Regions from separate parts of the Aurantivibrio infirmus genome, predicted to be linked through region 2. Evidence: predicted binding sites of a transcription regulator. Region 2 holds the regulator's gene; each other region holds the start of a gene.
What was found. The regulator sigma-54, encoded in region 2, starts transcription at its own class of promoters, with help from an activator protein. The targets are predictions, from matches to a motif close to TGGCACANNNNTTGCNNT.
Positions count from the first base shown of each region.

Region 1: a site for sigma-54 is predicted at 1,877-1,894, ahead of glnA (glutamate--ammonia ligase). Genes of this name have one in related genera too.
Region 3: a site for sigma-54 is predicted at 1,779-1,796, ahead of flhA (flagellar biosynthesis protein FlhA). Genes of this name have one in related genera too.

Region 1 is NZ_BAAFSK010000001.1:153,991-157,682, forward strand. It holds gene glnA (glutamate--ammonia ligase) at 336-1,742, opposite strand; gene thiI (tRNA uracil 4-sulfurtransferase ThiI) at 2,213-3,670, shown strand; gene ACYUCY_RS00675 (hypothetical protein) at 3,673-3,692, shown strand, end outside.
Region 2 is NZ_BAAFSK010000007.1:94,550-98,241, reverse strand. It holds gene lptA (lipopolysaccharide transport periplasmic protein LptA) at 1-298, shown strand, start outside; gene lptB (LPS export ABC transporter ATP-binding protein) at 308-1,033, shown strand; gene ACYUCY_RS15690 (RNA polymerase factor sigma-54) at 1,473-2,990, shown strand; gene hpf (ribosome hibernation-promoting factor, HPF/YfiA family) at 3,140-3,430, shown strand; gene ACYUCY_RS15680 (PTS sugar transporter subunit IIA) at 3,524-3,692, shown strand, end outside.
Region 3 is NZ_BAAFSK010000003.1:558,497-562,188, forward strand. It holds gene flhA (flagellar biosynthesis protein FlhA) at 1-1,648, opposite strand, end outside; gene flhB (flagellar biosynthesis protein FlhB) at 1,888-3,030, opposite strand; gene fliR (flagellar biosynthetic protein FliR) at 3,063-3,692, opposite strand, start outside.

The sequences.
Region 1 (3,692 bases), on a different contig from region 2:
GGAGGGACTTTTTGGGGAGTGAGTAATCTCGCGACTTGTACGGGCGTTGGGTTAATCGAGTGTAGCAGAAAAGCTAATAACGTGATCCAAATTGGTGCAGATTGCGCGTATGGCGCACTAACAGTGATGCGCTGTTGATGTAAGCTTAGGAGATCAGTACTTCAAGGGGTGGTTGATTCTGGTGCGTATTGATTGTTTAGAAGCCAAATTTTGGCTCGTGTTGGTGAGTCGAGATAGGATTATCAAATCTATGGTGGTTTAGCACCCAAACTATGGGCAATAAAAACCCCCTATAGCTCGCGCGATAGGGGGTTAATTTGTTGCTTGCGATTAAATTAAACGCTGTAGTACATATCAAATTCAACTGGGTGAGTTGTCATGTTCAAAGTCTGAACTTCTTTTGACTTCAAGCTGATGTATGCATCGATCGCATCATCAGTGAACACGCCACCTTCCTTGAGGAATTCACGGTCATCACTGAGTGCCTGCAATGCTTGTTCAAGGCTAGAGCAAACAGTTGGGATTTCTGCGGCTTCTTCTGGAGGAAGGTCATACAAATCTTTGTCAGCTGGATCACCAGGGTGGATTTTATTCTTAATACCGTCGAGGCCAGCCATTAAGAAGGCGGCAAAACCTAAGTATGGGTTTGCTGTGTTGTCGCCAAAACGTGCTTCGATGCGCTTGCCTTTCGGGCTAGGAACGAAAGGAATTCGGATTGATGCAGAACGGTTACGTGCTGAATAAGCCAACATGACTGGTGCTTCGAATCCAGGGACCAAACGCTTGTAGGAGTTTGTTGAGGCGTTCAAGAAAGCGTTCAAGGCGCGCGCATGCTTGATGATGCCACCAATGTAAAATAACGCCGTTTCAGACATTCCTGAATACGCATCACCTGCGAATTGGTTAACGCCGTCTTTCATAAACGATTGGTGAACGTGCATACCACTACCGTTATCACCTACCAATGGCTTAGGCATAAAAGTCGCTGTTTTGCCGTAGGAGTGCGCCACATTGTGAACGCAATATTTTAAAACCTGAACTTCATCAGCTTTCTTAACAAGCGTATTTGCGCCAACGCCGATTTCACATTGGCCCGCAGTGCCTACTTCGTGATGGTGAACTTCAATGTCTAAGCCCATTTGATCCATCGCAGCACACATTGCTGCACGTAGATCGTGTAGTGAGTCGACAGGAGGAACTGGGAAATAACCGCCTTTAACGCCAGGCCGATGGCCCATGTTACCGTCTTCAAAGTGGTGCTCAGAAGACCAATCTGCTTCTTCAGATGAAATTTTGTAGAAAGCGCCAGACATGTCTGCGCCCCACTTAATGTCGTCAAAAACGAAAAACTCGTTCTCAGGACCAAACAGCGCTTTATCACCGAGACCGGTTGATTTTAAGTAATCTTCTGCCTTTTGCGCGATTGAACGTGGATCACGCTCATAACTTTGTCCCGATGAAGGCTCAACAATATTACAGCGAAGGATGACGGTGGCTTCGTCGGTGAATGGGTCAAGTAAAGCAGTAGAGTCATCTGGCATCAAAATCATGTCTGATTCGTTAATACCCTTCCATCCCGCGATAGAAGAACCATCGAACATTTTACCTTCTTCAAAAAAGTCGGAATCAACAACTGATGCAGGAATTGATACATGTTGTTCTTTGCCGATAGTGTCTGTAAAGCGAAGATCAACCCACTGAGCTTCTGTTTCTTTTATTAATTTCAGAGTGTTCTCTGACATGCTGGGTCCTCCAATAATGGCCTAGCCAAATCGTTATGGTTTAAAAGTTTTATAGGGATTTTGATCCTCACACTCCTTATTGCTGCCCCAAGGATCATTGCAGATCGTAGATCAAGCTAAAGGATGTTCGTGAATTAGCAAAACGCTTGCCATTCTACATCAGTTCTAGAGCCCAAGGAAAACGGGGCATGAGGACATAAGTCTGGCGTAAATAGAGCGAGGTGTGCACCAAATAGGTTCGTTTTGGGTAAAAGTGATCCATAACGGTGCTATCGGTGCTTCTTGAGGGTGCTGTCTCTAAATATTGTATTCATAGTGTATAGATTCCGATTCCATTCTAATCGCTAGTCGATGAGTTGCTGTAGTGCTTAGCCTATACTTCGCGGCGAGAATTAGGCCGAGTTGCTCAGCCCCTCTTGTGCTCAAACTTTTCGAGCTGAATTCAATACATATTGGAGTTTTACGTCTACATGCATTTTGTTGTTAAGTTTTTTCCTGAAATTACTATTAAAAGCCCGCCAGTCCGTAAGCGTTTCGTAAAGCAGCTGAGACGCAATCTGCACCGCTTGCTGAAATCTTTAGTCGCGGGGATAGAAGTTAAAGCGGGTTGGGATAAGTTCGATATTGTCGCCCCGAGTGACTCCAAACAGGATACCGCGAAGGTAGCAGGGGTGTTGGCGAATACTCCAGGAATTGCTTATTTCGCAGAAGTGACCGTATTTGATTTCGAGCAAATAGAAGATATCGGCCCCCAGGTGCTATTGATTTGGCAGGAATCTTTAATGGGTAAATCCTTTGCTGTAAGGGTGAAACGTTCTGGCGAGCATGCCTTTAAGTCGATAGACGTGGAGCGTATGGTCGGCGCGGTGTTGAATCGCGGTTGCGAATCAGCTCAGGTGAAATTAAAGAACCCAGACATCACCATCCGTTTGGAAATCGTAAAACAGCGCTGTTTTATAGTGTTGAAGCAGCAGCAGGGTTTGGGGGGTTATCCGCTCGGAACTCAAGAGCCAGTCCTTTCTTTGGTTTCCGGGGGCTTCGATTCGACGGTTGCGAGCTATCTTACTAACAAGCGAGGCTTAACCACTCATTTTTGTTTCTTTAATCTCGGTGGGCGAGCCCATGAGCTAGGCGTGAAGGAAGTAAGTTATTACCTCTGGCAGAAGTTCGCAGCATCGCACAATGTACGGTTTATAAGCGTGCCTTTTGAGGGTGTTGTGAGCGAGATTTTAGAGAATGTCCACAACTCTCAAATGGGAGTGGTGTTAAAGCGGATGATGTTAAGGGTGGCAACGAAGGTGGCTCGCGACTTAAAAATTGGCGCCTTAGTGACTGGGGAAAGCGTGGCTCAAGTTTCCAGTCAAACCCTGACCAATCTACGGGTCATCAATTCAGTGACTGAATTGTTGGTGCTGCGGCCGCTTATTACGATGGACAAGGGTGAGATTATCAATTTATCTCGAGCGATAGGGACTGAAGAGTACGCCGCCAATATGCCCGAGTACTGTGGCGTGATCTCGGTCAAACCCACGACCCGCGCGACCATTGAGCGCATTGAGGCCGAAGAGGCGAACTTCAATTGGCAGATATTGGATGCAGCCTACGAAGCGCGCAGGGATATGGCGATTAGCGAAGTCGCTAACGATCTCGGCGGCGAGCTTGAATCCTTATCGGTCACGAAAAAATTAGAAGAAAGTGATGTCGTTGTCGATATCCGGCACCCCAATGAGGCCGAAATTGAGCCGCTGACGGTTTCCGCAGCTACACTCAAAATACCCTTTTACAAATTGAATACACAATTTCAAACACTCGACCAGGACAAATTTTACCTCCTGTATTGTGACAAAGGCGTAATGAGCCAGTTACATGCGGCCCACTTGCGAGATGAGGGCTTCGAAAATGTGGGGGTGTATCAAGCCGAGGATTAGCCATGAAGAAGAAGTCCAAATC
Region 2 (3,692 bases):
AGTTGCCTTAGGTTCGCCGGCAACCTTTCAACAAAAACCCGGAGAAAACCAGCCCCTGATCATCGGCACTGGCGACGTCATTGAATATGAAATCGTCGATGGCATTGAAAAAGTATTTATCATCGGCGATGCTAATTTCAAACAAGACGGGTCGGAATCAAAATGCGATCGTTATGAGATTAACATTACCGCGCAAACATCCTCAGGCTCCAATAATTGCGAAGCAGTGTGGACAACAGCTGAACCCAAAATTCCAACACCAGCGGAGCCAGAATCTGACTCCGCTGACAGTCAATAAGATATTCCGATGCCTCAACTCACCGCGTCTAATCTAGCCAAACGATATAAAGGTCGTGAAGTTGTCGTCGACGTTTCGCTCAGCGTAAAAAGTGGCGAAGTGGTCGGCCTGCTGGGCCCGAACGGAGCCGGTAAAACCACCTGCTTTTACATGATAGCTGGGCTTATAAAACCGCTTCGCGGCAAGGTTTTTATCGATGATAAAGATATCACTCAATATGCCATGCATGATCGCGCCAAAGCAGGTATAGGCTATTTACCACAGGAAGCTTCGGTATTTAGAAAACTGAGTGTCGCAAACAATATTCTCGCGGTATTAGAAACACGTAAAGGGTTAAACCGAAAACAAAGAATTCACAAAAAAGATGAGCTGCTAAGAGAATTCAACATCACGCATTTGAAAAGAAATCTTGGCATGGCTCTTTCGGGAGGCGAACGCCGTCGTGTTGAAATCGCTCGAGCCCTCGCTGCTGATCCCGACTTTATTTTGCTTGATGAGCCTTTTGCAGGCGTCGATCCAATTTCAGTTTCCGATATCAAAAATATTATTGCTCACCTCAAGAACCGAGGTATCGGCGTATTGATAACTGATCACAATGTTAGAGAAACCCTTGATATCTGTGAACGCGCTTACATTGTGAGCGAAGGGCAAATAATTGAAGCGGGTAATGCCGAAGCTGTGCTCAATAACAGTACGGTTCAGAAGGTCTACCTGGGCGAAAACTTTCGTTTATAGAGCTTGCGGCCTACTTTTTTAGCTTGAATCAACACAGTTGCTGCTCATACCTTTATAGTTTTTTCTTATTTATCATAGACTTAATACAGCTCAATGCATGTTCAGAGCTGGGCATAAACATTGCTTGTCAAAATTGCCCCTTCCAGGTAGCCTGTCTACACTAAAGATTCAGTGCAAATAACACCGCTTTGTTTGGCTATCTTAATCGAAGGTGAAATATTCCAAGTTTGTCAGGATTTCAAATTGGAATATGTAAGGCCCTCGTCCATTCCTAGCCTCTCAAGCAAAACCCTTAATTAAACTCTTTAGATAACTAAAGTACACGTATCACCCAGAAGTAGAGTTGTTGGATGTCAAACCGAAGAACCAAACCTAGTACATCTCAAGCAAGGAAAGCACGCCTCCACCTGGCAGAATCGAAAAGTCGCCTGCTAATCTTATGAAACAATCGCTGCAACTAAAACTCGGCCATCAGCTCACGATGACCCCCCAACTGCAACAGGCCATTCGGCTGTTACAGTTATCGACTTTAGATCTACAGCAAGAAATTCAAGATGCCCTCGACTCCAATCCAATGCTGGAAATCGAAGAAAATGAGGGTAGCGAGCAAAACGAATCTCGCAACGAAAAAGACCGTAATAATAACGATCAAAATACCACGAATAGCGATGACTTCTCATCGGACAACAATCAACAGCAAGATACTTCGAGTACCGATCTAAACGATGCAAGCTGGGAAGAGAATCTCCCGAATGACTTGCCGGTTGACACCAGTTGGGACGATATTTACCAGCCTTCGAGCTCCACCCCCTCCTCGTCGATGCCGGATAATGATGATTTTGATTTCGACTCTCGCCGTACAGTCACAGAATCGCTTATTGATCACCTCACCTGGCAGCTCAACCTCACTCCCATGTCAGAGCGGGATAATTTTATTGCTCTAGCACTAATCGATGCAATAGAGCCCAGCGGCCTATTATCTACGACCGTTGCCGACATCTATTTGGGGCTACATGACACCCTTGAAGAGCTTGAAGAAGACGAAGTCGTCGCCGTTTTGCACCGCATCCAACAATTTGATCCTCCGGGAGTCGGTGGTCAGAATCTAAGCGAATGCCTCTTAATACAATTAAAACAACTATCACCAGACACAGAACACCTCTCAGCTGCAAAACTGGTGGTACAAGAATACTTAGAATTATTGGGGACTCGTGATTACAAACAGATCATGAGAAAGTCCAAGCTTAAAGAGCATGAACTACGTGATGCAATCCTTCTGATACAAAGTTTAAACCCAAGACCAGGCGACCTAATCAATGCGGGCGAAACTGAATACATTGTGCCCGATGTTTATGTCAGCAAAGAAGATGACCGATGGACAGTACGTCTAAACCCCGAAATTGCACCAAAAATTCGAATCAGTCCGGAATATTCATCGCTTATCAAACGCGCAGACTCCAGTAGTGACAACACCTTTTTACGAGACAACCTGCAAGAAGCACGCTGGTTTTTGAAAAGCCTACAGAGTCGAAACGAAACCTTATTAAAAGTAGCAACCTGTATCGTTGAGAAGCAGCGCGGATTTTTAGATTATGGTGCAGAAGCGATGAAACCCCTGGTACTACACGATGTCGCAGAAACGGTGGGCATGCATGAATCGACGATTTCTCGGGTGACTACGCAAAAGTATATGCATACCCCTCAGGGGATTTTCGAATTAAAATATTTTTTCTCAAGCCATGTGAGCACCGACACAGGCGGTGAATGTTCAAGTACGGCAATCCGCGCTATCATTAAAAAACTGGTTGCGGCGGAGAACCCTAAAAAACCTCTCAGTGACAGCAAAATTGCCGAGCTATTATCTGAACAAGGAATCCAAGTTGCGCGCCGCACCATTGCAAAATACCGTGAATCACTCTCAATCCCCGCATCTAATGAACGAAAAAGGCTTGTCTGATCTTTATCAAAGCAGAATGAAAAATTTTCTGATAGCCTGTGCCAAATGTGTTCTAAAAGCGATCCAAAAAGTGATCAAATTGCCCTTGTTTTTTATCAAAGTATTTTTCAACGGCTGATAGCAGCCTATCATCACCTAGGAGCCACTCTATGCAAATTAACACCAGCGGTCATCACCTAGATCTCACTCCCGCTATAAAGAACTATGTAGACACCAAGTTGCAAAAACTTGAACGACACCACGACCGAATCACCAACGTCAACGTTATCTTGTCCGTTGACAAGCTAGAACAAAAGGCAGAAGCAACCATTCACGCAAGCGGCAAGGAATTTTTTGCTAACGCTAATTCAGAAGACCTTTACGCAGCAATTGATTTGTTATCAGACAAACTGGATCGGCAACTTATTAAACATAAAGAAAAATTAAACAGTCATCGTTAATATTTTTACACTACAATCCCCTGAATCACTAACCACTTTTGAGCGACTTATAGTCGCTCTCAATTTAAATGCCCTACACTTATGCCTGCACCCATGGATATCAAATCTCTTCTTTCGCCGTCACGTACTCTATGTGGCTTATCCGAAGCGAGCAAAAAACGTGTCTTAGAACATGTCGCTAAAGTCATTGCTCAGGATTACCCCGCTCTCAATCCAGATGAACTTTTCCAGCAGTTGATATCAAGAGAGCGCTTAGGTTCAA
Region 3 (3,692 bases), on a different contig from region 2:
TCGCGAGCAAATCTAGGAGGTGCTGGACATCTTCATGGCCCAATAATTCGTAGGCGTGTTTCTGCAATATTTGATTGAGATGCGTTGCCACAACAGTACTCGCATCTACGACCGTATAACCAAGTGTTTGCGCGTTATCTTTTTGACTGGATTCAATCCATACCGCCTCTAAACCAAAAGCGGGATCAGTAGTTTTAATGCCTTCTAGCTTGCCAAATACTTGGCCAGGATTTATCGCCAAATCTCTATCAGGATGTATATCTGCTTCACCCAAGGTCACACCCATCAACGTTAATCGATAGACCGTAGGTGTGAGATCAAGGTTGTCCCGAATATGCACAGAAGGAACCAAGAACCCCACTTGCTGTGATAATTTTTTCCGAACACCTTTAATTCGCCCCAATAACTCACCGCCCTGATTTTTATCGACTAAAGGAATTAAGCGATAGCCTACTTCAAGTCCAATCATGTCTACTGGGGTAACATCGTCCCAAGTGATATCTTTCAAGTCCTCGGCAGGTGTTTCGATTTTTTCCGCGCGTAAGGTAGGTCCTGCACTTGAGGATGATCCGCTCGGTGATTGCCGACGTGAAAAATGTTGTTCTGGTTCTTCATCGACAATTTCCGGTAAGGCATGCTTCCGCGCAATAAAATAAGCCAAACCGCCGGTTAAAAACGCGAGCCCTAAAAAGGCAACATGGGGCATGCCTGGTATGATGCCCATAATAAATAATATTCCCGACGCAATTGACAATGCTTTAGGAGAGTCAAACATTTGCGTCATTACTTGATTACGTAATTCTTCAGCGCTGTTGACACGCGTCACTAATATCGCTGCGGAAGTTGATAGCAACAGCGAAGGAATTTGCGCAACCAAACCATCACCAATGGTTAGCAAAATGTATTTTTCCAAAGCGTCGGAAAAATCTAACTCATGCTGCACCATTCCAACAGTAAGACCACCGATAATATTAATAACTAAGATTAAAATCCCCGCTATCGCATCGCCTCGCACGAATTTACTCGCACCATCCATTGCGCCGTAAAAATCTGCTTCATTCGCAACGTCTGCACGCCGCTCTCGTGCCTCATCTTGCTCTATTAGCCCTGCATTTAAATCGGCGTCAATGGCCATTTGTTTGCCCGGCATCGCATCCAAGGTAAAACGCGCACTCACTTCCGAAATTCTACCCGCGCCTTTCGTAACCACCGCAAAATTAATAATCATCAAAATAATGAAGACTACTAAACCAACGGCGTAGTTACCGCCAATCACAACTTCGCCAAAAGATTGAATAACTTTACCCGCCGCATCACCTCCGTTGTGGCCTTCGAGCAATACCACACGAGTAGAAGCGACGTTCAATGCGAGACGAAACAATGTCGCAACCAAGAGAATGGTTGGGAATACCGCGAAATCTAATGGGCGCAAGGTGTAGATGCCAACCAACAGAACGACGATCGACAAGGCAATGTTAAAAGAAAAGAAGCCATCTAGCAGAAAGGCTGGCATGGGTAAGATCATCATTCCCATCAGCATGATGACCATTAGAGGTATACCCAGGTTTCCCTTGCTAGCAATACGCAAATTGCGGAAAAAATTACCGCCGTTAGTCGATCCAAATTGCCCTGCTGAAGAACTTGCCATAAAACGCTTTACCCGAGCCGTCAAATTATTAGTTGTTACCGTACCAATTGGCTTCTTTGTCACTTAATCCCGTCGTTTACCGCTTAACTTAAGTCGGTATCTTGACGCTAAACGCCGGGCTAATGAGTAGATCGCAAGTTCTGTACCGTTTTGATGAAAGCGGCGAATATTTATTTGGACATGTTTGAAGCGCTAGCACGATCTGCAACAACGGTAGATTTTTTGACGATGGCGAGAAGTTATTTATCGTCGTGACGTAAGTCAGGAGGGACGAAAAGGGAACGAGGATAAACCGGCCGACGACCGCGGCTTTTACGGTAATCTCTTAACTGAAACACATAGGCCAGAACTTGCGCCACTGCGACATAAAGACCGCCTGGTATTTCTTTATCAATATCGGTGGTGTAATAAATCGATCTCGCCAATTGTGGTGACTCGATAATTTCGATGTTATGGGCCTTGGCGATCTCTCTTATTTTTAACGCAGTTTGATCGATACCTTTTGCCAACATGACGGGTGTTTCCATCATCTCCGGATTATATTTTAATGCGACAGAATAATGTGTCGGATTGGTGATGATGACATCAGCATCCGGTACTGAGGACATCATGCGACGATTTGCCATTTCCCGTTGGAGCTGCCGAATTCTACCTTTAACTTCCGGTTTGCCTTCAGAATCTTTGTGCTCGTCCTTAATATCCTGACGGCTCATTTTCAATTTTTTGGAGTGATCCCATAATTGAAAAGGTACGTCGATCAAAGCGATCACGATAGTTGCTGCAGATAAAATGATTGCTGCCCACAAACCGACCCAAAGAGAATTAATTATTGACGGTTCTAACGCTTGATTCGATAACGATAATATATGCGATTGTCGTATCAATAAAAAAGTAATTGCTACGGATAGTAACAAAGCGACCTTTGCAATTGCCTTTGCTAATTCCACCAACGACTTAATCGAAAACATACGCTTTAGGCCTTCGATGGGATTCATTCGGTTGAGCTTTGGCCCCATAGCCTTACCACTTAATAGCCAACCGCCCAAACTGATAGGGCCCAATACCGAAGCGACTAATAGAATTCCCATTAGCGGCAAGATACTCCAAAAAACCGTGCCAAATGCTTTTGCGAGCTTCGCGATCATCATACTGCTGTCAAAAATAGATTCGCGTTCGATCACGAATGAGTAGGCCATAATGTCTAACATACTCGTCGCAACCAAGGGGCCGAAGATCATCAAGCCAAAACTACCGCCTAATAAAATTGCCGTTGTTGTTAAATCTCGAGAACGAGCTGTCTGCCCCTCATCCCGCGCTTTTTCTAAGCGTTTGGGGGTCGGCTGTTCGGTTTTTTCTTGGCTACTGTCGCCGCCTTCTGCCATAACGGTATAACGCTCAAATTAAATTTAAAAAATTACCGGATCGTAATCGTATCATTTAAAAATAAGAAACCTTCGTCGACCAAGGCTTCATAACTCGGAAAAAAGCTTGTCAGACTTAACCAGATAAGAACCAAACCAAAAATAAGCGTAATTGGAAAACCAACGGTGAACACATTGATTTGAGGTGCAGATCGACTCATTACACCAAAAGCCAAGTTAACAACTAACAGCGATGTCAGCACTGGCATCGAAATAATAATCGCATTGGAAAACATCCAACTACCTAACTCAGCAATTCGCCAATAATTCTCAATAGGTATTCCTGATTGACTTATCGGTAAAGTCTGAAAACTATTGACCAATATATCGATCATCACCAAGTGACCATTTAAACTTAAAAAAAGCAAAGTCACTAACATTAGATAGAATTGTGAGACGACAGTGACAGTTATGCCGTTACTTGGATCATTCATTGATGCAAAACCTAGACCCATTTTATTCGCCATCAGTTGGCCCGCAACAACGAAAAGATGAAAAACGACCTGTAGAACAAAGCCCATCGCTAGACCAATTAGCACTTGCTGAACAACAACCAAAAGAGTTTCGACAGAAAAACTAGGAATACTAGGAAGCGGTGGTAATAGAGGAACAACAAGTATTGT